DNA from 3 places in the Sphaerisporangium sp. NPDC005288 genome. Region 2 is predicted to be linked to each of the others. Evidence: riboswitches for the same ligand, from Rfam matches in the RefSeq annotation. Region 2 holds a riboswitch; each other region holds the start of a gene.
The links. A riboswitch is a leader RNA that binds a small molecule or an ion and turns the genes downstream of it on or off. The one in region 2 is predicted to bind cyclic di-AMP.

Region 1: another riboswitch for cyclic di-AMP. It lies ahead of ABZU32_RS23625 (C40 family peptidase); the one in region 2 lies ahead of ABZU32_RS21045 (CHAP domain-containing protein).
Region 3: another riboswitch for cyclic di-AMP. It lies ahead of ABZU32_RS12115 (GH25 family lysozyme); the one in region 2 lies ahead of ABZU32_RS21045 (CHAP domain-containing protein).

Annotation. Positions count from the first base shown of each region.
Region 1 is NZ_JBEXGT010000025.1:104,061-111,299, reverse strand. Features, by position in the region: gene ABZU32_RS23640 (methyltransferase) at 120-1,007, opposite strand; gene ABZU32_RS23635 (MFS transporter) at 1,252-2,541, opposite strand; gene ABZU32_RS23630 (metalloregulator ArsR/SmtB family transcription factor) at 2,538-3,113, opposite strand; cyclic di-AMP (ydaO/yuaA leader) riboswitch at 3,614-3,772, shown strand; gene ABZU32_RS23625 (C40 family peptidase) at 3,855-4,454, shown strand; gene ABZU32_RS23620 (hypothetical protein) at 5,180-6,109, shown strand; gene ABZU32_RS23615 (M48 family metallopeptidase) at 6,140-7,239, shown strand, end outside.
Region 2 is NZ_JBEXGT010000021.1:98,351-105,589, reverse strand. Features, by position in the region: gene ABZU32_RS21060 (carbohydrate ABC transporter permease) at 1-761, opposite strand, end outside; gene ABZU32_RS21055 (sugar ABC transporter permease) at 767-1,747, opposite strand; gene ABZU32_RS21050 (ABC transporter substrate-binding protein) at 1,995-3,332, opposite strand; gene ABZU32_RS21045 (CHAP domain-containing protein) at 3,894-4,601, opposite strand; cyclic di-AMP (ydaO/yuaA leader) riboswitch at 4,614-4,763, opposite strand; gene ABZU32_RS21040 (hypothetical protein) at 5,269-6,255, shown strand; gene ABZU32_RS21035 (DUF6716 putative glycosyltransferase) at 6,270-7,239, shown strand, end outside.
Region 3 is NZ_JBEXGT010000010.1:59,476-66,714, forward strand. Features, by position in the region: gene ABZU32_RS12105 (hypothetical protein) at 15-617, opposite strand; gene ABZU32_RS12110 (Ppx/GppA phosphatase family protein) at 777-1,709, opposite strand; gene ABZU32_RS12115 (GH25 family lysozyme) at 1,791-2,540, opposite strand; cyclic di-AMP (ydaO/yuaA leader) riboswitch at 2,552-2,697, opposite strand; gene ABZU32_RS12120 (TetR/AcrR family transcriptional regulator) at 2,973-3,650, opposite strand; gene ABZU32_RS12125 (TIGR03086 family metal-binding protein) at 3,736-4,320, shown strand; gene ABZU32_RS12130 (hypothetical protein) at 4,495-5,355, opposite strand; gene ABZU32_RS12135 (vitamin K epoxide reductase family protein) at 5,653-6,180, shown strand; gene ABZU32_RS12140 (SDR family oxidoreductase) at 6,177-7,193, opposite strand.

The sequences.
Region 1 (7,239 bases), on a different contig from region 2:
CTCAGCCCGTTCTGCGGCTCAGCGCGTCTACGGCTCAGCCCGTCTACGGCTCAGCCCGTTCTACAAGTCAGCGCGTTCTACGAGCCGGAGCGCGGTCTGTGGCCGGCGCGGGGAGCCGGTCAGGGGCGGCGGGCCGCCCAGGCGGTGCGGGTGCCCCGGACGGTCAGGTCGCCGCGATGCAGGAGGGCCCCGGGGTCGTCCTGCGCGAGGAGGCGGTCCAGGGCGTCGAGGTCGTCGGCGGGCAGCCGGCCGTCGAGGCCGCGGCGGATGTGGCTCAGGTAGGCATGCGCGTAGCGTCCGGTCTCCGGCGGCGCCGGAGTCGCCTCGATGCTGAATCGGTGCTCGGCGGCGATCTCGAAACCGGCCCGCTCCAGGTACGGACGCCAGTCCGGGTGCGCGTTCCAGCCCGCCTGCGCCATCGCCTCGTGGCAGCGCGACTCCAGGCCCGGCCGGCCGAACCCGATGTCGTCGGGCAGGAAGCGCGGCGGACCGTCCATCTCGACGACCACCAGCAGGCCGCCGGGGTTAAGCGCGGTGTGCAGGTCGGTGAGCACGCGGTGCGGGTCGGCGACCTCGTGCAAGGACGAGGACGCCCACGCGAGGTCCACTCCGCCGACCGAGGGCCAGGCGACGTCCAGGTCGGCCTGTACGACGCGCAGCCGCTGGGCCAGCCCGCGCTCGCGCGCCGTGGCCTGGAGGCGTCCGAGCATCAAGGGGGACCTGTCGACGGCGACGACCTCGGCGGTCGCGAAGCGGCGTGCGAAGGCCAGCCCGCCGGTGCCCGTCCCGGCGCCCACGTCGACGATGGTCCGGGGCGCGTCGGGGGCGTGCCGCCCGGCCCACGCGGTCACCTTCTCCAGGTAGGCGCCGAGCACCACCGCGTCCAGGTCGAGCAGGTCCGCCAGGCCGGCCTCGTCATGGTGCGCGTGGCCCTCGCCATCGTGGTCATGGCGGTCACGTTGATCTTCATGTCCAAGGTGATCATGGTGCTGAGAATGCGACATCATGGCCGGCAGGCTAGGCGCTCGCGGCGCGAATGAGCACACCCTCTTGCCGATATGGCAAGGACGCCCGCCCGCCGGTGGCCTGGCGAACGGCCGGGGCTGTGAGCCGAGGGTCCACCGGGTCGCCCGCCGCACACGGCGCCGGATCGGCCGTTCCTCGTCCCGCCGACCCGGCGCCGGGATAGGCATGCTCGAACGGGTCTGGTTCGGTGTGCGGGCTGGTCTGGTGGTGGGTGGGGTCGTGGGGTCAGGGGCGGTCGGGGGAGGCGGGGAGGTCGCGGCGGTGCCTGAGGGGGCCGGTGAGGAGGATCAGGCCGGTCAGGGCGAGCCCGGCCGTGACGACCCACATCGATGGACGGGTGCCGATGGCGCCGCCGAGCGCTCCGCCGAGGAGGGCGCCGAGCGGGATGGTGCCGTAGTTGACGAACTGCATGCTCACGGAGACCCGGCCGAGCAGGTGCCGGGGGACGTAGGTCTGGCGGAAGCCCGCCTTGATGATGTTGCCCGCCACCACGCCCGTGACCAGGACGAACCCGCCGGCCACCGCGACCGCCAGCCACGGGCCCCGGTGGGCCAGCGGAATGAGCAGGCCGAACGGCGCGCCGAGCGCCTCGAACACGATCATGGCGCGGGCGCTGCCGAGCCGCCTGGACACCCAGGTGGCGCTCGCCGCGCCCGCCAGGCCGCCGACGCTCATGACCGCCATCAGCCCGCCGACCGCGCCGGGGCCGACGCCGACGTCGCGCACCAGGAAGACGACCAGGATGGCCTGGTATCCCATGAGCCCGAGGTTGCTGGCCGCCCCGAACACCGTGAGCACCCGCAGGTAGGGGTCGCGGGCGACGAAGCGCAGGCCCTCGCCGATCTCGCGTCGAAGCGTCGTGGCCCGCCGCTCGCGCGACACCGGGGCCTCGCGGGCCCTGATGCCGAGCAGGCACAGCGCCGAGACCACGAAGCTCGCCGCGTCGGCGAGCAGCGCGGTGACCGCGCCGAACACCTGGGCGACCAGACCGGCGGCTCCCGGGCCCACCACCTCGACGGCCGACTCGCCGCCCTGGAGCTTGGCGTTGCCCTCGGGCAGGTCGGCGGGAACGACGATCGAGGGGAGGTACACCTGGTAGGAGGTCTGGAAGAACACCTTGGCGGTGCCCGTGAGCAGCGCGACGGCCAGCAGATGGCCGACGGTCAGCACGCCTTGCCACGCGGCCACCGGGATGCTGAGGAACAGCAGGAACGACACGGCGTCGCAGGTCAGCATCACGGGCCTGCGGGGCAGGCGGTCGACCCAGGCTCCGGCGGGCAGGCCGATGATCACCCAGGGCACCCACGCCGCGGCGGTGAGCAGAGCGACCTCCAGCGTGGTCGCGTGGAGCGCGGTGATCGCGACCAGAGGCAGGGCAACCGAGGTGAGAGAGCTGCCGAAGCCGCTGGTGGTCTCGCCGACCCACAGCAGCCGGAAGTCGCGGTCGCGCAGCAGCCCCCAGCGGCCCCGGGATCGGGACGCGGCGGGCGCGGCCGCCGCGGTGAGGCCGTTCACGGCCGGCCCGGGACGCCGAAGGCGAAGACGAACACCGGCTCGCGGGGCCGCCCGTCGTCGGGGATCTCCCGGGTGGCCCACCGGCTGAGGAGCTCCAGGAACTGCGCCTCGAACTCGTGCAGCTCGTCGGGGGTGAGCCGCAGCCACTTGTCGGTGGAGAAGGGGGCGTCCTGCCAGGCCGCCCGCTCGTCCTCGCTCGCGGCGTACCAGGCGCGGACCATGCTGACGTGGTGTTCGAGGTTGAGGGACGCCGCCGCGCTGGCGATGGCGGCGGTCGCGGGGTCGCCGCCGAAGTCGGACTCGCTCCAGCGCAGCTCGGCCGAGGACAGCCGCCACCAGCGCTCGCGCCGGTCGCGGGCGAGCTCGGGGGCCTCCTCGATGAGCTCGCTGCCGGCCAGGACGCGCAGGTGGTGGCTGGCGTTGGCGACGGCCTGCCCGGTGTGCTCGGCCAGCATGCTGGCGGTGCAGGGACCGTAGACCTTCAGCGCGTCCATGAGGCGCCGCCTCGTGGGATGCGACAGGGCGGCCAGCACCCGTGAGTCGGTGATCGTGCGTACGTCTTCATCGGCCATGCGCCCACTTTGACATTAGCAATGGACGTTGCGCAACAGATATTGCGTAATTCTCATTGCGGAAGCACTGTTGCTGAAGGATCGTTGCGGAACAGACGTCGTGGGTAACGGGTCTCGGGTGCGGAGCGTGACATGCGGGGGTGCGAATCCCGGTCCGCCGGGCGGGGCTAGGTGGACCGTTCCCTCTCCAAGATCCCTGAACGGGTGTGACTGATGTGACCTGTGTGACTCGCGTCAGGTGCCGTTTCGGGATATGTGAGGGGAATCACATACGGGTAACGGATGCGCTTGTTGTGCAGGGGTTTCCTGATTAAGAAGCCCCCTATTTGATCTATGTGACTTGGTCACGGCTTTGCCTCAATTTGGGGTTCTGTGTAACTTCTGGCCCGCGGCGAGCACGCCATGCCGTCGCGAACGGAGCCGGTCTTCCGACCGGCTCCACGCATGACAATCCAGCGGTCGCCGTCGCCCCAGTAAGGCGCGAGCCAGGACCCCAAAGGGGCGGTGACCTGCCGAATCCGTGCGGCAAGGAGCACGGAACCGGGGACCCAATTGATCCTGAACGCGGGATCAGGGGGTGAATCGACGCCTTGGCGTCGTAGGGCTACTTCCATGCCCGAATCCGTCAGCTAACCCGGTAGGCGTGAGTGGAAGAATCAAGGAGCGATCCTGTCCAGCACCACCCAGAACCCTCGTCTGTCGCGCATTGCCCGCTTCTCTCTCGGCGGTGTGGTGCTCACCATGACGGCCTCCGTGGGAGCCGTGGCGACGCAGGCGACGGCGGCTGACGCCGCCACGGCGGCACCGGCTCAGGGACCCTCAGAGCCGTCCGTCTACGGCCCGGCCGGGCTGATCGAGACACCGAGCATCACCGGGGCCTCCGAGCCCACCGGCACGGCCACGGTGAGCGAGGCGAGCACATCCAGCACCTCCCGCACATCCAAGAGCAAGGCCAAAGTGAGCAGGGCCGCCCGGCAGCAGTTCAAGGCGCACACGGCCGTCGCGGTGGCGAAGAAGCAGATCGGCGACCCCTACCGCTGGGGCGCCAGCGGCCCGGGGGCCTTCGACTGCTCCGGCCTGATGCTGTACGCCTGGCGCAAGGCCGGGGTGAAGCTGCCCCGCATCGCCGCCAGCCAGTTCCGCACGGTGCGGAAGAAGGTGTCCTGGAAGAACCTCAAGCAGGGTGACCTGATGTTCTTCTACGGACTCGGCCACGTCGGCATGTACGTCGGGCACGGCAAGATGATCCACTCGCCGCACACCGGCGCGCGGGTGCGCATCGACAAGCTGTCGGGCTACCGGAAGGCGTCCTTCGTCGGCGCCGTCCGCCCCGGCGTCTGACCGGCGGGACCGTCGCGGCGTCGGCGCTGCCATCCAGCAATCGGATGACCAGGTCGGATTCCGCCTGCCGCTCCAGGTTGGCGCTGGACCCCCGCTTGACCCGCGGAACCACCCCCGCCCATCCAGGGCTCCGCTGGGTCGGGTGCGCCGGTCGCCCGTGCCGATCCGCTCCCGGTTCCCACGACGGGCCGGTCCGGTTTCCGGGCCGTCCCGGGATGCCGGCCGGCGCTTCCGGACCCTGACCGGCGGTTCCGGACCCTGACCGGCGGTTCCGGAAGCTGACCGGCGGTTCCGGAAGCTGACCGGCGGTTCCGGAGGCCGATCTGCCTGCCGTTCCGGAGGCCGATCGGCGCGAGGATTCCTCCGGGAGAGCGTCTCCGAGAGGTGCCCCCGCTCCTCGAAGACGTTTCCGGGTGGTGCACATGCCCCTCGCGCCGGTCGTGAAGGCCCCGTCCGCTCCTCCCCCCTCGGAGCGGACGGGGCCTTCGCACGTCCGCGTCCCGCAAGGCCGATGTGGCCGGATAAAGCGGGCACGACCTCCGCGGGTCCGCCGCCGCGACGTCGAACCGGGTCCGCCGCCGGGAAGCCGAGACGCGTCCGCCGCCGGGACGTCGATACGGGTCCACCGTTCTTAAGTCGATACGGGTCCGCTGCCGGGACGCTGAGGTGAGTCCGCCCCTGGGACGCCGATGTGGCCGGGAAGGACGAGCAGGTAGATTTCCCGCATGCGCGTCGTGTGGCTCTGGGCCGTCCTGGCGGGGTTGCTGACCGTGCTGACGGGGCCCTCCGCCGTCGAGGACGATCTCGGACGGCGGGCGCGGACGCTGATCGGCGAGCATCCGGAGATATGGTCCGGCGCGCGGACCTTTCGCGGCGACCTCTCCCTCGTGGTCGCGGCCCCCGGTGCCCTCACCGCCCCTGGAGCCCTCACGGCTTCTGGAACCACGGTCCCGCAGGCTGCGAGAACCTCCGCGACCGGGCCCGTCCCCGGAGGCGGGGCCGCCGCCGTGGCCTCCGGAGCCGCGTTCGCCGACCTGGCGCGCCGGGCCGACCGGGCGAGCCGGCTGGTCGCCCGCGTCGTGGGCCCGGTGCGTCCGCTGATCGCCGTTCCCGCCACGACCGAGCAGGCGGCCGTGCTGGCCGCCCCAGCGCAGGTGAGCGGCCTGGCCGCGGTGGCGGGCGCCGACCGGGTGATCGTGGAGCCGCGGTCGTTCGCCCGCCTGACCGCCGCCGGCCGCGACGTCGTCCTCGCCCACGAGATCACGCACATCGCCACCGGGGCGGCGCTCGACGGGAGCACGCCCAAATGGCTGGTCGAGGGGTTCGCGGACTACGTCGGCTATCTCGACGCCGGCATCCCGGCGCGCCGGGCCGCGGCCGAACTGGCCGACGAGGTGCGCGCCGGACGGACGCCCGAACGGCTGCCCGGGCCGGAGGCGTTCGCCGCCGGCTCCGCGCGGCAGGCCCAGGCGTACGAGGAGGCCTGGCTCGCCTGCCGGTATGTCGCGGGGCGCTTCGGCGAACGCGCTCTGGTGAGCCTCTACCGTGAGTCCAGGCACGGGGACGTGCGGGCGGCGCTGTCCCGCACGCTCCGCATGAGCCTGGAGCGGTTCACCGCCGCCTGGCGCGAGTACGTCCGAGACCAGCTCGCATGACCACGGTGGCGGCGCGGCGCAGGGGAGAGCATGGAGCGAAGTGACGAGACCGGCCGCGTGGCCGGCCCGGCGGGCGACGCCGGCGCGGACGCGCACACCCGCACGGGCCCATCCGATGGTCCAGGCGCCGGCTCGGAGCGAGCGGTGAGCGGGGTGCGGGCGGCGGGGGGCGCGCTGGTGGGCCTGGGGGTGGCGCTGGCCGCCGTGGTGGCGGTGAGCACGCCGTGGCGCCCGCTGCCGGGCTCCGCGCCCGCCGTGGCGCCCGATCCCGCGCGCGACTTCACCGCGGCGCAGATCGCGCGCGCCGACGCTTTCGACGCGGCCGTGAACGTGCCGGTGTACCTGTCGCTGGCCGTGACGCTCGCCGTCGCGGGCGTGCTGGTCCTGACGCCCGTGGGCGCCTGGCTGGTGGGACGGCTCCCGGGCCCGTGGTGGGCGCGCGCCCTGCTCGGCGTCGTCGCGCTCTCGGCGGTGAGCCTGGCGATCAAGTGGCCGCTCGGCATGTGGTACGAGACGCGGCTGCGCGCGTACGGCCTGTCCACCCAGCAGTGGCCCGCGTGGTCGGCCGACCGGCTCAAGAGCTTCGCCGTCCAGACCGTGATCATCGCGATCATGGTGCTCGCGGTGGTCTGGCTGGCCCGCCGCGCCCCCCGCCGCTGGTGGGCGCCCGCCGCGGCCGGGGCGTTCCTGCTCACCGTCGCGGCGTCGTTCGTCTACCCCCTGGTCGTCGAGCCGTTGTTCAACGACTTCACGCCGCTGCCCGCCGGGCGGCTGCGCGACGATCTGGTCGCCATGGCCCGCCGCGACGGCGTCCCCGTCCAGGACGTGCTGGTCGCCGACGCCTCCCGCCGGACCACGGCGCTCAACGCCTACGTCTCCGGCTTCGGCGCCACCCGCCGCATCGTCGTCTACGACACGCTGCTGCGCGCCCCGGCCGGTGAGGTGAGGCTGGTCGTCGCGCACGAGCTGGGGCACGCCAAGCGCGGGGACGTCCTGTACGGGACGATGGTCGGCGCGCTCGGCGCCGCCGCGGGCGCCTGCCTGCTGTACCTGGTGGTGTCCCTGCCCGCGCTCAGGCGCCGCACGGGCGTCGCCTCGGTGGCCGACCCGAGGTCGGTCGGCGTGCTTCT
Region 2 (7,239 bases):
TCCGTGCTGTGGGCCGCGGTGAGGAAGCTGATCGACACCTGAACCGTGGGGTTCTCCGGGCTCAGGACGATCAAGGGCCACATGAACTCGTTCCAGTTGAGCATGAAGGTCTGCAGCGCCAGCACGGCCATGCCGGGCCGCACGGCGGGCAGGATCACGTTCCACCAGATGCGCATGGTGGACGCGCCGTCCACCCGCGCCGCCTCGACCAGCTCCTCGGGCACGGCCTGATCGGTGTACTGCGTCATCATGAAGACGCCGAAGCCGTTGAGCAGGTAGGGCAGGATGACGGCCTTGAGCGTGCCCGTCCAGCCGAGGGTCACCATGAGCTGGTAGAGCGGGACGATGCCCATCTGCTGGAGCGGCACCATCATCGTGATGAGGATGGAGCCGAGCAGCAGGTTGCGGCCGCGGAAGTGGAGTCTGGCGAAGGCGAATCCCGCGAACGTCGAGATGAGCACGACGGAGAGCGTCACCGTCGAGGTGACGATCAGCGAGTTCACCAGACCCGTGATGAAGTGCGCGTCCTCGGTCTCGAGCACGCGCTGGATGTTGGCACCGAGGTTGCCGCCAGGGAGCAGCGGCGGGGGCACCTCCACCGCGTCGGAGTTGGTCCGCGACGCGATGATGATCATCCAGTAGATCGGGAAGATCGACAGCAGGACGGTGAAGCCCAGGGCGATCTTCGTCAGGGGGGTGGCGCGGAACGGGTCCCGCTTGCTGCGCGCCTTGCCCCTCTGCGCCGGCCTGACCTGCGTGATCGCGGTCACTTGCTGCCTCCGATCCGGCGGACGAACGTGTAGTTGATCCCGACGCCGAGGAGGATCAGCAGGAACAGCAGCCAGGCGGCCGCGGCGGCGTAGCCGTAGTTGAAGTTCCGGAAGCCCTGCTCGACGATGTACATGGCGATCGTCTGGAACTGGCCGGTGGCCCCGCCGTCCATCCGGTTGCTGGCGAACATCACCGGCTCGGCGAACAGGGTGAGCCCGCCGATCGTCGAGACGAACACGGTGAAGATGATCGTCGGGCGGATCATCGGCAGGGTGATCTGCCAGAACTGGCGGCGCGGGGAGGCCCCGTCGATGGACGCCGCCTCGTACAGGTCGCGGGGGATGGTCTGCATGCCCGCGAGGTAGATGATCGCGTTGTAGCCGGTCCAGCGCCAGTCGACCATGGTGGCGATGGCGGTCCAGGACGACCACTTGGCGCTCTGCCAGTCGATGTGCTGGTCGACGCCCACGAAGCCGAGCAGCCAGTTGAACAGGCCGAAGTCGCGGCCGTAGAGCTGGGTGAACACGATGGCGACGGCGACGACCGAGGTCACCAGCGGCACCAGGACGCCCAGCCGGAAGAACAGCCGGCCGCGGAGGCGCTTGTTGAGCGCGTTGGCGAGCATGAGCGCGAGGACGAGCTGCGGCACCGTGGCGAGGACGAAGATGCCGACGGTGTTGATCACCGCGTTCCAGAAGTCCTCGTCCGCCAGGAGCTTGGTGTAGTTGGCCAGGCCGGTGAAGGAGGCGTCTCCGCCGGCCAGTCCGTAGTCCTGGAGCGACACCCACAGGGTGAACACCAGGGGGAACAGGCCGAAGATCGCGAAGAGCAGGAAGTACGGGGAGATCAGGAAGTACGGGGTCGCCTTGATGTCGAACTGCGACCAGATACTGCGGCGGGAGCGCGCCTGGTGGCGTCCCGGCCGGGGCGGCGGAGGCGCCGGATCCGCCCGCTGCGTGTGGAGGTTGACGCTCATCGGATTTCCGGGGCGCTCCCTGGCCGGCGGCCACGGGGAGGAGCCCCATTCTCCTTCTTCTCGTCGGTAACGGTCGATCGTGTGCCCGCTACCAAGCGATAACCAAGCTCGGCATCGGTACGACTGGACGAGTGCCTCGCGGGGCGTGGGCGGTGGTGGGTTCCACCACCGCCACGCCGCTCACTACGGCAGGTCACCGGTTCGCCGGGGCGGTGAGCCCCGGCGAACCGGTGAGGACCGGGGAGGATCAGCCCGCCGCCTTCTGGCCCGCCTCGACGAACTTCTGCCAGGCCTGGGCCACGGGCACCGAGCCCTGCTCCATGCCGTTGAGGACCTGCTCCACCTCGCGCTTGACCTGCGCGTGCTTCTCACCGAGGAAGATCGGCTGAAGCGACTTGATGGACGGCCCGAAGATCTTGCCGATGGGCGCGTTGTTGAAGTACTCGTTGTTCACGCTCTGGAGCTCGGGGTTGTCCTGCGCCGGGATGGTGCTGGGCAGGTTGCCGCCCTCCTTGAACGCCATGAGCTGGGCGTCGGGGCTGGTCAGGTAGCTGGCCAGCTCGGCGGCCTCCTTCGGGTGCTTGGACTGCTTGGGCACCGCGAGCCAGGAGCCGCCCCAGTTGCCGCCGCCGCCGGGCACGGTCGCGACGTCCCACTTGCCCTTGAACTTGTCACCGGCGTTGCCCGAGACCACGCCGAGCATCCAGCCGGGGCAGCCCAGGGTCGCGAACTGCGACTTGACGAAGCCGGTGTTCCAGCCGTCGGTGAAGTTCTGCAGCTTGGCGGTCAGGCCGTCCTGGCTGATCTTCGTGGCGAGGTCGAACGCGGACTTGACGGCCGGGTTCTTGTCCACGATGAGCTGCTGGTTCTTGTCGAAGTAGGTGACGTTGCCGTTCTTGGCGGCCTCCTGCGCCAGCACCACGTTGTAGATGGTGTTGATGCTGTCGACGAACTTGGCGTCCTTGACCTTGGACTGGAACTGCTGGCCGGCCTTGATGAAGTCCTCCCAGCCGCCGCTCCACAGCTTGCCGACCTCGTCGCGGTCGGTGGGAAGCCCGGCCTGCTTGAACAGGTCGGAGCGGTAGCAGATGCTCATGCCGCCGACGTCGGTGCCGAGGGCGAACAGCTTGCCCTCGGTGTTGATGCCGTTCTCCCACTTCCAGGCGGGGAAGTCGGCCTGGCGGCTCTGCAGGCCGTACTGGCCGAGGTCGGTGAAGAACTGGGGACGGGCCTTGGCCAGACCCATGCCGCCCTCGTCGATGCCGACCACGTCGCCGGCGCCGGTGCCCGACTGCAGCCACTGCAGCATCTGCGGCCAATAGACGTTCTCAAAGCTGTCGGTGAGGTTGTTGTACTTCACCTGAACGTTGGGGTGATCGCTGTTCCACTTGGCGACCGCGGCCTTGTAGCCGAAGTTGGTCCCGCCGCCGAAGGTCTGCAGCGTAAGGGTGATCTTCTCGGCCGCGGCCGAGGACGAGCCACCGGTGCTGGTGTTCCCGCCGTCCCCGCCGGAGCTGCACGCGGCGGTGATGCCGAGTGCGACCGTCATCACCGATGCGACCGCGAGTGTCTTCCCGCGGCGCATATTGTTCATCATTCCGGACCCCTCTCAGGTGGTTGCCCGATCTTTGGGAGGTGCATCGAGGGCCGGCCCCGACAGTCGGGCCCACGATGTGCTGGATCCCTCAGTCGTGATCTCGCGGGGGTGAGCCTGCGAGCGATATTTGGGAGCGCTCCCACGAAGGGTCCCCGACGGGCAATGCTGGCGTCAATATGCCGAAACCTAACTGTTACTCCTGGGGCGGTTAGCGCTGAGAAAACCGTAGAGTAGCCCCCATAAGGCCCTTTCGCAGCATTGGGAGCGCTCCCACCGCTTCGGCACAGTCGGGCGCAAATCATCCATGCGCCACGGCGCACGGGCTTCACCGGGCTCCTAGGCCACGGCGCGCGGGCTCCGCCGAGGTCCTGGGGGCGCGGCGCGCGGGCTGCGCGGCGTTCCGGCCGGCTCGCCGGAGTGATGGGAAACGAGCGCCGGCGCCGCGCGGCCGGGGGAGTGGGCCGGCCGTGCGGCGCCGGGAGGCGTCCTTCGCGGGGAGGCGGGCGGGACGCCGCGGAAAGGTGGAACGAGGGTGGCGGGCCGCCGAGGTCAGGCGGCGTAGCCGGGGTAGCCGTATCCGACGATCTGCGAGGCCGGCCTGGTGCGGATCTCGACCTTGCCGCCGTCGGTGTTGCCCTCGACCGTGCGGATGGTGCCGTCGCCGTTGTCCTTGATGACGAAGCCGACGTGCTCGATGCCGTCGATGCTCTTGTCGCCGTTGAAGGAGAAGAACACGACCGCGCCGGGCTTGGGCGTGGTGCCCCAGCGGTCCCGCGCGGCGAACCACTTGGCGTGGGCGACGGTGTAGGCGTCGGCGCCGACGGTGTCCTGCAGGCCCATCTGCGCGCCCACCCAGGAGACGAACATGTCGCACCAGGCGGCGTCGGCGTAGTCGGCGATCGTGCCACTGTCGCGCGCCACGGTCTCCCTGGCGCGCGGGGAGCTCATGTACCAGGCGTGGAACTTGGTGCCGCCGCCGCTGCCGTTCTCGCTGATGCCGACCTGCTTCTCGGCCAGTGCCAGCAACTGCTCGGCGGAGACCTGCCGGGACGGCAGCCCCACCTTCGCCGCCTCCTGCCGCGCGACGGCGACGATGCCGCTCTTGGGAGAGGCGGCGTCGGCCTGGGGAGAGGAGTCGGCGTTCGCCGCAAGGGCGGTGCCGGTGACAACCTGGGCGAGCACGAGCCCGCCGAACGCGACGGCCTTCAACTGGTTCTTCGGGGCATCCAGAAGCCGATGTACGGTCGTGACGAACATGGACAAGCTGAGACTCCTTCTTCCTGCCGCCTACCGGGTTAGCTGACGGGTTCGGACGTGAAGGTTCGTCCTACGGGCGCGTCCGTGGGCGGGCGCGCCTGATTCACCCCAAGAAGGTGGGTCCCCGGCTCCGCGTGGGCGCGGACTCGACGGAGGCGCGTGACGGTGGGAGAGGGGTCTCTCCGCAGAGGACCGGCCGCGCCGGGCGATATCGGCGGCACGGGCGGGTCGCTCAGAGAAGCGGTCTCCCGTGCCGGGATTCCTCCGAGAGTAATACATCGGACAAACCACATGCAAGTGGGACAAAGCTCTCGTCCGTTCTGGCCTTCTCATGGCAAAGCCAGGCACGCGGCCCGGCGAGAATGCGCGTCGGGCGCGGTTGACCTGCCGCGACGCGGGTAAGGTGCCGCCGATCCGGGCCCCGCGGGCGCGGACACGACTCCGGGGCCGTCCGGGCCCAGTGATACTCGGAGCCTGCGACGCCTTCTGTGTCAAGTGGGGCCCGCGTTGCCCATGTGACGCCTGGGAGCCGCTCTCATCCGACAACGGCCGGGCCGCCGTCGGCCGCCGTTCATCGTCTGTTCCCTATTACGTAGGGTCGCGGGGCTAGGTTGCATGCGTCGTGAACGTGTCAATGCCCGGCGTGGAGAGGAACGGTCGAAGCCGCGTGCGGGAGCAGGGGTCGGCCGTCGCCTGGGTGGAGTCTCCGCTCCAGTTGCTGTGCGCGGTCGAGGCGCGGCACGCGGGGTTGATCGGGCCGGGCACCCGCGTGGTGACCCGCGGCAGGCTGCCCGGCCTGCGCGTCACCCGCGCCGAGCTGGACGTGCTGGAGCTGCCGGCCGGGCTGAGCATCCAGGCCGCCGATCAGGGCATGCCCCGTCCCGGCCGCCGCGAGGCCTGGGTCCTCGGGGACGCCTTCTCCGGCAGGATGCAGCTCACCTCGCTGACGGCCTTCCCCACCCGCATGGTCATCGTCGACGACGGCCTGGCCACCATCCGCCTGCTGGAGCTGTTGACCGCGGGCCTGGCCACCCCTCTGCTGCGCGCCCGCGCCGCGGCCAAGCCGTCCCGCCTGGCCCTGGGCGTCGCCGCGGGGATCCGCCTGCGCGCCGCGGCGAGGGCCGGACGGCTCACCGTCTTCACCGCCCTGCCCGTCCCCGCCGCCCTGGCCGACGCCGTGCGCGGGCTCGGGGCCGAGCTGGTCACCCACGACTTCGCCTGGCTGCGCTCCCAGCCGGTGGTCGCCCACCCCCGGCCCCGCGAGAACACGGTGGTCCTCGGCACCTCGCTGGTGCGCAACGGGCTGATCCACCGCGACCGCTACCTGTCCTGGCTGTTCGCCCTCGAAGGGCCGCTGGCGTACTACCCGCACCGCAGGGAGGACCCCGGCGACCTGGCCGCGGTCCGTGACCACCCCGGGGTCACCGTGTACGACGCCGGGGCGCCGGTCGAGATGACCCTGCGCGACCTGCGCCCCGGCCAGCGCGTTCTCAGCCTGCCGTCCACGGCCGTCACCTCGCTGCGCGTGCTGCTCGCCGCCCGAGGGGTGCCCGTCCAGACCGTGGAGGTGCCCGACGACTGGTGGACTCCCTCCGCGTCGGTCTCCCTCCGATCGCATCTCCAGATGTTCGCGCACGAAAGGGCTTCTCCTTGAGCCGGGTTCTCGCTGTGGCCGATTCGGACTCGTATCTGAAATGGGCGGCGGGTCTTCTCGACCAGCTACCGGCCGGTTGGACATCGACGCTGGCCGTCGTGCGCACGCCGATCGTGCCGTCCCCGGCCCAGATCACCGCCGCCGTCAGCGGCACCCGCTCCGGCGCGGCCGAGCCGCCCGCCGTGGTGTCGGCGCGGGCGCTGCGCCGCATCGCCGAACGCGACCGGCCCGACGCCATCCTGCTGGCCTGCACAGGACCGGTGGTCGACGTGCTGGCCGGCGACGTGTTCGCCGGGCTCTCGCCCCGGCCGGTGCTGGTGTCGGGGCTGCCGGGCATCTCCATCCCCGCCACAGAGAAGGCCTGGCTGTACCGCGGGGCCTGCGACCTGTTCGTCGTGCACAGCGGCAGGGAGGTGGAGGAGTTCGGCCGCATCGGCAGGGAACTGGGCGCCACCGGGTCGATGGCCCTGGCCCGCCTGCCCTACCTGGACCATCGGACGGCCGGCGGCGGGACGGGCGACCGCCTGGTGTTCGCCACCCAGGCCAAGGTGCCCAAGCGGCGCGAGGACCGCGAGAGCATCCTGCTGGCCCTCGCCCGGCTGGCCGAGGCGCGTCCGGGCCTGGACGTCGTGGTCAAGCTGCGCGCCCTTGAGAACGAGCGCCAGACCCACAACGAGCGCTACCACTACGAGCGCCTGTGGCGGTCGCTGGCCGAATCCGGCGCGGTGCGTCCCGGCTCGGTGCGCTTCGCCGCAGGCGCCATGCACGAGCACCTGGCCGCCGCGGCGGGATTCGTGACGGTCAGCTCCACCGCGGCCCTGGAGGCGATCGCCGGCCGCGTCCCGCTGCTGGTCCTTTCGGACTTCGGGGTCAGCGCCGAGATGATCAACCTGGTGTTCGAGGACAGCGGGTGCCTGGGCACCCTGGAAGACCTGGCGCGCGGCGACCTGCGGCACCCGACGGCCGCCTGGTGCGACGCCAACT
Region 3 (7,239 bases), on a different contig from region 2:
ATGATCTAGCGCGACTACCGTCCTATCAGCTTTTGAGCGGTTTCGCCGTAGCGACGGAGCGGATAAAGCCATGCGTCGCGCGCGTAGGCCACTCCGTGCGGCACCCATCCCGGCCGGGGCATCCCGAACGGCCACGACAGCCGCTGCCCGCCCTCCCTCACCGTCTTGCCTGCTCCGGCGTCCGGCGTCGTCCCCCCTCCCCCGGCGCCGCGCCCGGGGACGCCGGGCACCGGACCGCGGGCGGGCGGCTCAGGAGCCTCGGACGGCCTCGGAGCCTCGGACGGCTCAGGAGTCCCGGAGGGCCGGGGAGCCTTGGACGGCTCAGAGACCTTCGACGGCCTGGGAGCGGCGTCGGACGGCGTGGGAGCCTCGGAGGGCGCAGGGATCTCGGAGGGCCGGGGAGCCTTGGACGGCTCGGGGGTCTCGGACGGCTCGGGGGCGGCGGCCGGGGTGCGGGGGACCGGGCGGCCGTCGGCGCCGAGCTCGGGCTCGGGGCTGGTGGTCGAGGCCAGCAGCGCCAGCGAGATCAGCCCCATCACGGCGATCAGCACCAGAGCGAGTCCCATCAGCGCCAGGACGACCAGCAGCGTGTAGACCGCTCCGATGAGCGCCATCATCGCCGTTCCTCCTTTTGTGCCGCCGCGGTGGACACCGTGCCCGGGACGGACATGGTCACACGTTTCATCACGCAGGTGGACGTATCGATTCTCCCGTGTGCGCGGAGCGATCGCGCACACCGCCGGGCACGGTGACCCCGGCGGCCGTGATCGCGGACCTCAGGCGCCGGGCATGGTGTCCAGGCGGCGCAGGATCACCCCTTCGCGCAGGGCCCACGGGCAGATCTCCACCTCGGGGACCTCGAACAGGTCCATCGTCGCGTCGGCCACGATCGCCCCGGCGAGCAGTTGCGGGGCTCGACCGGCGGAGACGCCCGGCAGGCCGGACCGCTGGGCGTTGTCCATCGTGGCCAGGCGCCCGGTCCAGTGGGAGAGGTCATCCTGGCGCAGCACCCGCTTCACATAGGACCCCTCGCTGGAGGGGGCGGCGCCGGCGATGCGCGCGAGCTGCTTGAAGGTCTTGGACGTGGCGACCGCGTGGTCGGCGTGCCCGTACTTCACCACATCGCCCACCACCCTGCCGATCTGCGCGCGCACCTGCCGGCGCATGCCGCGCACCTCCTCGGCGGGGGGCGGGGCGCCGGTGAACCACTGGCGGGTCATCCGCCCGGCGCCCAGCGGGAGCGAGATCGCCACGTCGGGCTCCTCCTCCATGCCGGAGGCGATCTCCAGGGAGCCGCCGCCGATGTCCAGGACCAGCAGCCGCCCGGAGGACCAGCCGAACCAGCGCCGCACCGCCAGGAACGTCAGCCGCGCCTCGTCCTGCCCGGACAGCACCTGCACGTCGATCTCGGTGGCGGCCCGCAGGCGGTCCAGGACCTCCTCGCCGTTGGCGGCCTCCCGCACGGCCGAGGTGGCGAAGGCCATGATGTCCTCCACCCCCTTGTCCTCGGCGATGCGCAGCGAGTCCTCGACGAAGCGGCGCAGCTCGCGCTCGCCCTCGGGGGACAGGACGTCACCGTCGTGCAGGTGCTCGGCCAGCCGCAACTCGACCTTGTGCGAGTAGGCGGGCAGCGGCTGCGCGCCCCTGTGGGCGTCCACCACCAGCAGGTGCACCGTGTTCGAGCCGATGTCGAGAACGCCGAGTCGCATGAGCAGACGCTACTACCCGCGCCCGCCCGGGAGATCCTCCCGGTCCTCCCGGTCCTGCCGGTCCTGCCGAGGCGCCGTCGCTCAGGGGCGGCCGAGCGCGCGCAACTGGCCGGTGGTCAGCGCGGAGACGTTCTGGTCGATGGGGACGTCGGTGTACTGGTGGATCGCCCAGCTCTTCCAGTCGGCGGGCGGGGTGACGTCGCCCTTGGCCCTGCCGTAGTAGGCCACCCACAAGGGGTACTCGGCCAGGCCGTGGCCGTAGGTGTCGGCGAAGTTCCAGCCGCTGTAGAACAGCGGGGTGACGCCGGTCTCGTCCTTCACGTGGGCCAGCCAGGTCTTGGCCCAGGCGTTGACCTGCGCGACCGACCGGCCGTCGCTGGTCTCCAGGTCCAGCACGAGCAGGTCGCCGGTCTCGGCGGGCTGGGCGTCCACCACCGACAGGAAGTGGTCGGCCTCGGCGATGGGGTCGTTGCCGGGGTGACCGTAGTGGTAGGCGCCGCGCACGATGCCCTTCTTGCCGAGTTCGGCCCAGTGGCGGGCGAACGCGGAGTCGCGGAAGGTCAGGCCCTCGGTGGCCTTGATGATGCCGAACTGCGCCTGGCTGGCGTTCCAGTCGTGGTCGGACTCGTAGGCGGACACGTCCTGGCCGTAGGGGCGCTCCGAGGAGGCGCTGCTGGGGGCGGCGTCCGCCGGACCGGTCACCACGACGGCCGCCACGATGGCGAGCACGGCCACGATCACCCCCGCCATGGCGGAGTAGAGGCGCGCGCCGGACAGGTCCAGCCGGTTCTTGAGGTGGGAGAAGATCGAGGAAAGCCGGTCGATGGGCATGAAGGGCTCGCTCCTTGCTTCCACGCGCCTACCGGGTCGGCTGATGGGTTCGGGCGGAAGTGCCCTGTGGGTCCGTCCCTTCGAGGGCCGGTGTTCCGATTCACTCCGCGAAGGGGGTCCCCGGTTCCGCGAGGTGTGGATGAGGCGGGCGTGTCCCCGCGGCGGGACGCCGTCCCGCCGGGTACGCGCGATGTGGGCAACGGACGGCAACGGGCACGACGGCGTGGGACCATCGGCACGCATACCGCTGTCCAACAAGGTACATACCACATCAAAAGAGCACAAATGCGACAAAGTACGCACCACCGGCGTCACACGGGCGGACACGCACGGCTTCCCCCGACGTGATCACCCCCAGGAAGCGCATCCGGCCAGAACGACCCGGTCAGGCGTCCCGGTCCCGGCGGGCCAAGGGCGCACCCGGGGATCCGGTCAGCGGCGGGGCGGGGGCTGCGAGGAGCGGGATGACTCGGCGTGCCGCCAGCGCCGTCCGAGCTCCTCGCCGGTCGGCGCGGAGGCGGGCAGCGGGGTGGCCGGCGCGCCGGCGCGCAGCCCGTCCAGCAGCAGGGTCAGATAGCGGTGGCGCAGCACGGCGGTGCGATCGGCGTCGCCGGCACGGACCGCCGTGATCTGGTCGAAGATCATCGGAATGTCCTCGGCGACCACGTCCGGCCGTAGCGCGCCGGCGGCCTGGGCCCGGTCCACGACGCGCCCGGCGAGCGAGCCGGCGTGCGCGGCCAGCTCGTGCATCTCCCGCGTGGGGGTGAACGTGCCGGCCAGGTGCACGGTCAGCGAGTGCACGTCGGAGTCGACGACCTCGCGCAGGAACGTGGTGAAGGCCTCCCACGCGTCGCCGTCCCGCGCCAGCGCGGACTCGGCGATCGCCGTGAACCGGCGCAGGCCGTCCTCGCAGAGGGTGCGCAGCAGCTCCTCCTTGCCGGCGTAGCGCCGGTACAGGGCGCCGACGCCGACGCCCGCCTCGTGCGCCACCGCCGAGATCGGCGCTTTGGGGTCGGCGACGAACACCGCTCGCGCGGCGTCGAGGATCGTGCGGTCGTTGCGTGCGGCCTCGGCCTTGCGTCCCCTCATGCCTGCTGTCGTGGGCTCCATGCGCCCATTCTAGCTTGAACGGAAGGCTCCGTTCCGATATAGTTTGAACAGAACGATCCGTTCCGCTCTAACTCGGAGGTTTCGCATGACCACCACGTCCTGGTCGCTGCTGGAGCAGGCCCACAACGCGCTGCGCACGACCACCGCCGGGGTCACCGAGGCCGACTGGGCCGCCAAGACCCCGTGCGAGCAGTGGAACGTGGCGCAGGTGCTGCGGCACGCCGCCGGCGACCAGCGCGCCTACGCCGCCGCGATCACCGGTGCCGGCGGTCCGGAGGAGAACCCGTTCGACCCGGCGGCGCAGGCCCCCGGCGACCCGAAGGACCTGCTCGAAAGCGCCCTGGAGGTCGCGGCACGGGGCTTCGCCACCGTGGCGCCCGGCGCGGAGGCCGTACCGACGCCGCTGCCGCAGGGCGCGCTGCCCGCCGAGGTCGCCGTCGGCGCCGCCGCGCTGGACGCCGCCGTGCACGCCTGGGACATCGCGGTCGCCACCGGCCGTCCGTCGCCTCTGGACGCCGAGCTGTCCGAGCGCCTGCTGCCGGTGGCCCGCGTCCTCGCCGAGCCGCTGCGCGGCTTCGCCTACGCCCCCGCCCTCGACCCGCACCCGGCCGACGACGCCACCGCCGAGCTGCTGCGCCACCTCGGCCGCGACCCGCAGTGGACCCGCTGACCCGGGAACCCGCCGACGGCGCGGCCTCCTCCCCCCGAGGCAGGCGGCGCCGGCACGGAAAACGTCCCGCCGGTCATTCGACCGGCGGGACGTTCTGCCGCCGTCCACCTCTTCTCTCCGTTATCGAGCGACACCGCCGGTCAACCCGGTGAATACGCGGTGTTCACGGAATGCTCAGCAGTTCGGGATATCTCTGCCGTTATTGTCCTTCGCCTCGTCGTTGCCCCATTTGGCGAGATAATAGGCGGAAACGTAGGCGCCGCGGCCGTTCTTACCGGGGTTCGTCCGGTCGAGGTCGGTGCGCAGCCACCAGTGGTTGAACGCGGACCCGTGCCGGACTTCGGCGCCCCGGACGCGGCAGTAGACGTAGTTGGTGCCCTTGTCGAGCGTGCCCTGCGGGTCGCCGGTGTTCGGCTCGCGGTAGCCCGTCGCGTCGGCGAAGGTGTCGACCCAGACCTTGCCTCCGGGAGCGGGGGTCCCGCCGCCGCCGAACACCCGGGGCCGGCGGGCATGGAACTCGCTGCCCGGCCGCAGGCCGTAGGTGAGGACGCGATGGTCGGTTCCGTAGCCGCCGCGCTGCTCGTAGGCCCAGTAGGACGTGCGCCCGGGGTTCGCCCACTGCTCGAAGATCACGACGTGCCGGTTGTTGTTGTCGCCGATGGCGTCGATGACCAGGTCGCCGGTGAGCAGTTCGGACATCGCGATCGGGCTGCTCGCGCCCGGCGAGGCGAGGGCCACGGTGTTCAGGCCCGGAGCGCTCAGCCCGAGCGCCATCGAGGCGTAGCCGGAGCAGTCGGTGCGGTAGCCGTTGTGGTACTTGCCCTGGCTGTACGGCACCCGCTGCGGGGTGCCCGGGTTCCAGGTCTTGGCCCGGTCGATGACGCTCTGCCGGGTCACGTCCGCCGGACGGGCGTGGGCGGCGCGAGAGGGAGCTGCGGCGGACTGGGCGAAGGCGCCGGCCACGGCGAGCGGCGTGGGCGAGGCGACGGCGACACCAAGGACAGCGAATTTGATGAATATCTGCTTACTGGACATACCACCCCTTGTAAATCCGTGTTGTCGGCCGCCAAGACTAATGGCGGCGACACATGGTTCGCAGGGGTGAATTCCAGGATCCACGCCGGCCGGTGGAGCGTTTTCCTCCGGAAAGGAAGCGGGCACCGTCGCAGGCACAAGAAATCACGCCGCGCCGACCGGTCGCGAGTCGGCGTGGACGTGGCGGCGCGCGCATCCGGGAAAGCTCCGTGCCTTTCCCGCCATTCCCCGCACGGGACGCCGGCCGGAAGGAAGGCGCGGGGCTTGCCCGGCCCCGGCACGGGTAGGGGCCTCGGCGTGCCTGAAGGTCCGAGTTCTTTCCGCAGCAGAATCCCGGTCGCCGCCCTCGCCCTGTGCGGGTGCGCCATCTCGGTCTATCTGGCGTTGTTCCAGTACGGAGTGGTGCACTCCGTATGGGACCCCATCTTCGGGGACGGCTCCCGCAAGGTGCTCACCTCCGCCGTCTCCCGCGTGCTCCCGGTGTCGGACGCGACCCTCGGCGCTGCCGCCTATCTGGTGGAGGCGGTCCTGGAACTGTCGGGCGGACGGCGGCGCTGGCACGACCGGCCCTGGATCGTGGTGCTGCTCGGCCTGACGGCCGCCGTGCTGGCCCTGACCGGCGTCGGCCTGGTGATCGCCCAGCCCATCCTCACCGGCACCTTCTGCACGCTCTGCCTCACCTCGGCCGGCATCTCCTGGCTCGTCGCCCTGCTGGTCGCACGCGAGGTCGGAGCGGCCGTGCGGCGGGTGCGGGAACTGCGCGACAGCGGACTCCCCCTACCCGCCGCCCTGCGAGGACACGAGCCGCAGCGCTCCGCCCACTAGCGGCGGGCGGCCCGCCAGGCGAGGGCGGTGACACCGGCGGCCGCCGCCAGGGCCGCGGCCAGGGTCGCGTGGTGCTGGGAGGCCCACACCTGGACGCTGCGGCTCTTGGCCCTGCGGTCGAAGGATCCGTGCGCCCCCTGATCGGTGTTCGGGGGCGCGTCCGCGGGCCGCCAGAGGTTGGGCGGCAACCGGCGGGTCACCGTGGAGGTCTGCTGGGAGGAGTAGCCCTTCCAGGCCAGATAGCGGTCCAGGACGCCGGGGACCACCGCGTTGGCGATCAGCGTCGCCGCCGTCGACCCCCCGACCCAGTACTCCCGGCGGCGCGGGTGGTCGGCGGCGTAGACGATGGCGTCGGCGGGGATCTCCGGCTGGTAGATCGGCGGCACCGGCTGCGGATGGCCGGGCAGCCGCGACAGCACCCAGTCGAACTGCGGGGTGTTGACCGCCGGCATCTGCACCATCGTGACCTTGACCTTGCTCCGGTCGTGCAGCAGTTCGCACCGCAGCGCCTCGTTGAAGCCCTGGATGGCGTGCTTGGCCCCGCAGTACACCGACTGCAGGGGGATGCCCCGGTAGGCGAGCGCCGATCCGACCTGGACGACCACTCCCCTGTTCCTGGGGAGCATCCGCTCAAGGGCGGCCCGGGTGCCGTTCACGAACCCGAGGTAGGTCACCTCGGTCGCCCGGCGGAACTCCTCCGGTGAGACCTGCGTGAACGGGGCGAAGACCGAGGAGAAGGCGACGTTCACCCAGACGTCGATCGGGCCGAGTTCGCTCTCGCACCTGCCGGCCGCCGCCTCGACCTGGTCGTGGTCCGCCATGTCCGTCTCGATGGCCAGCGGCGCCCCTCCGGCCTCGCGCACATCGCGGGCGGCGCCTTCCAGTCCGTCGGCGCCGCGGGCGAGCAACGCGACCGCGTCGCCCCTGGCGGCGAAGCGGCGGGCCGTCGCCCGTCCGATGCCTCCGCTGGCGCCGGTCACCACCACGACGCGTCTTCCGTCTCGTGTCGTCATGCCGAACTTCCGCGTCCGAGTCGTCGGGTCATCCGGGGGTCATGAT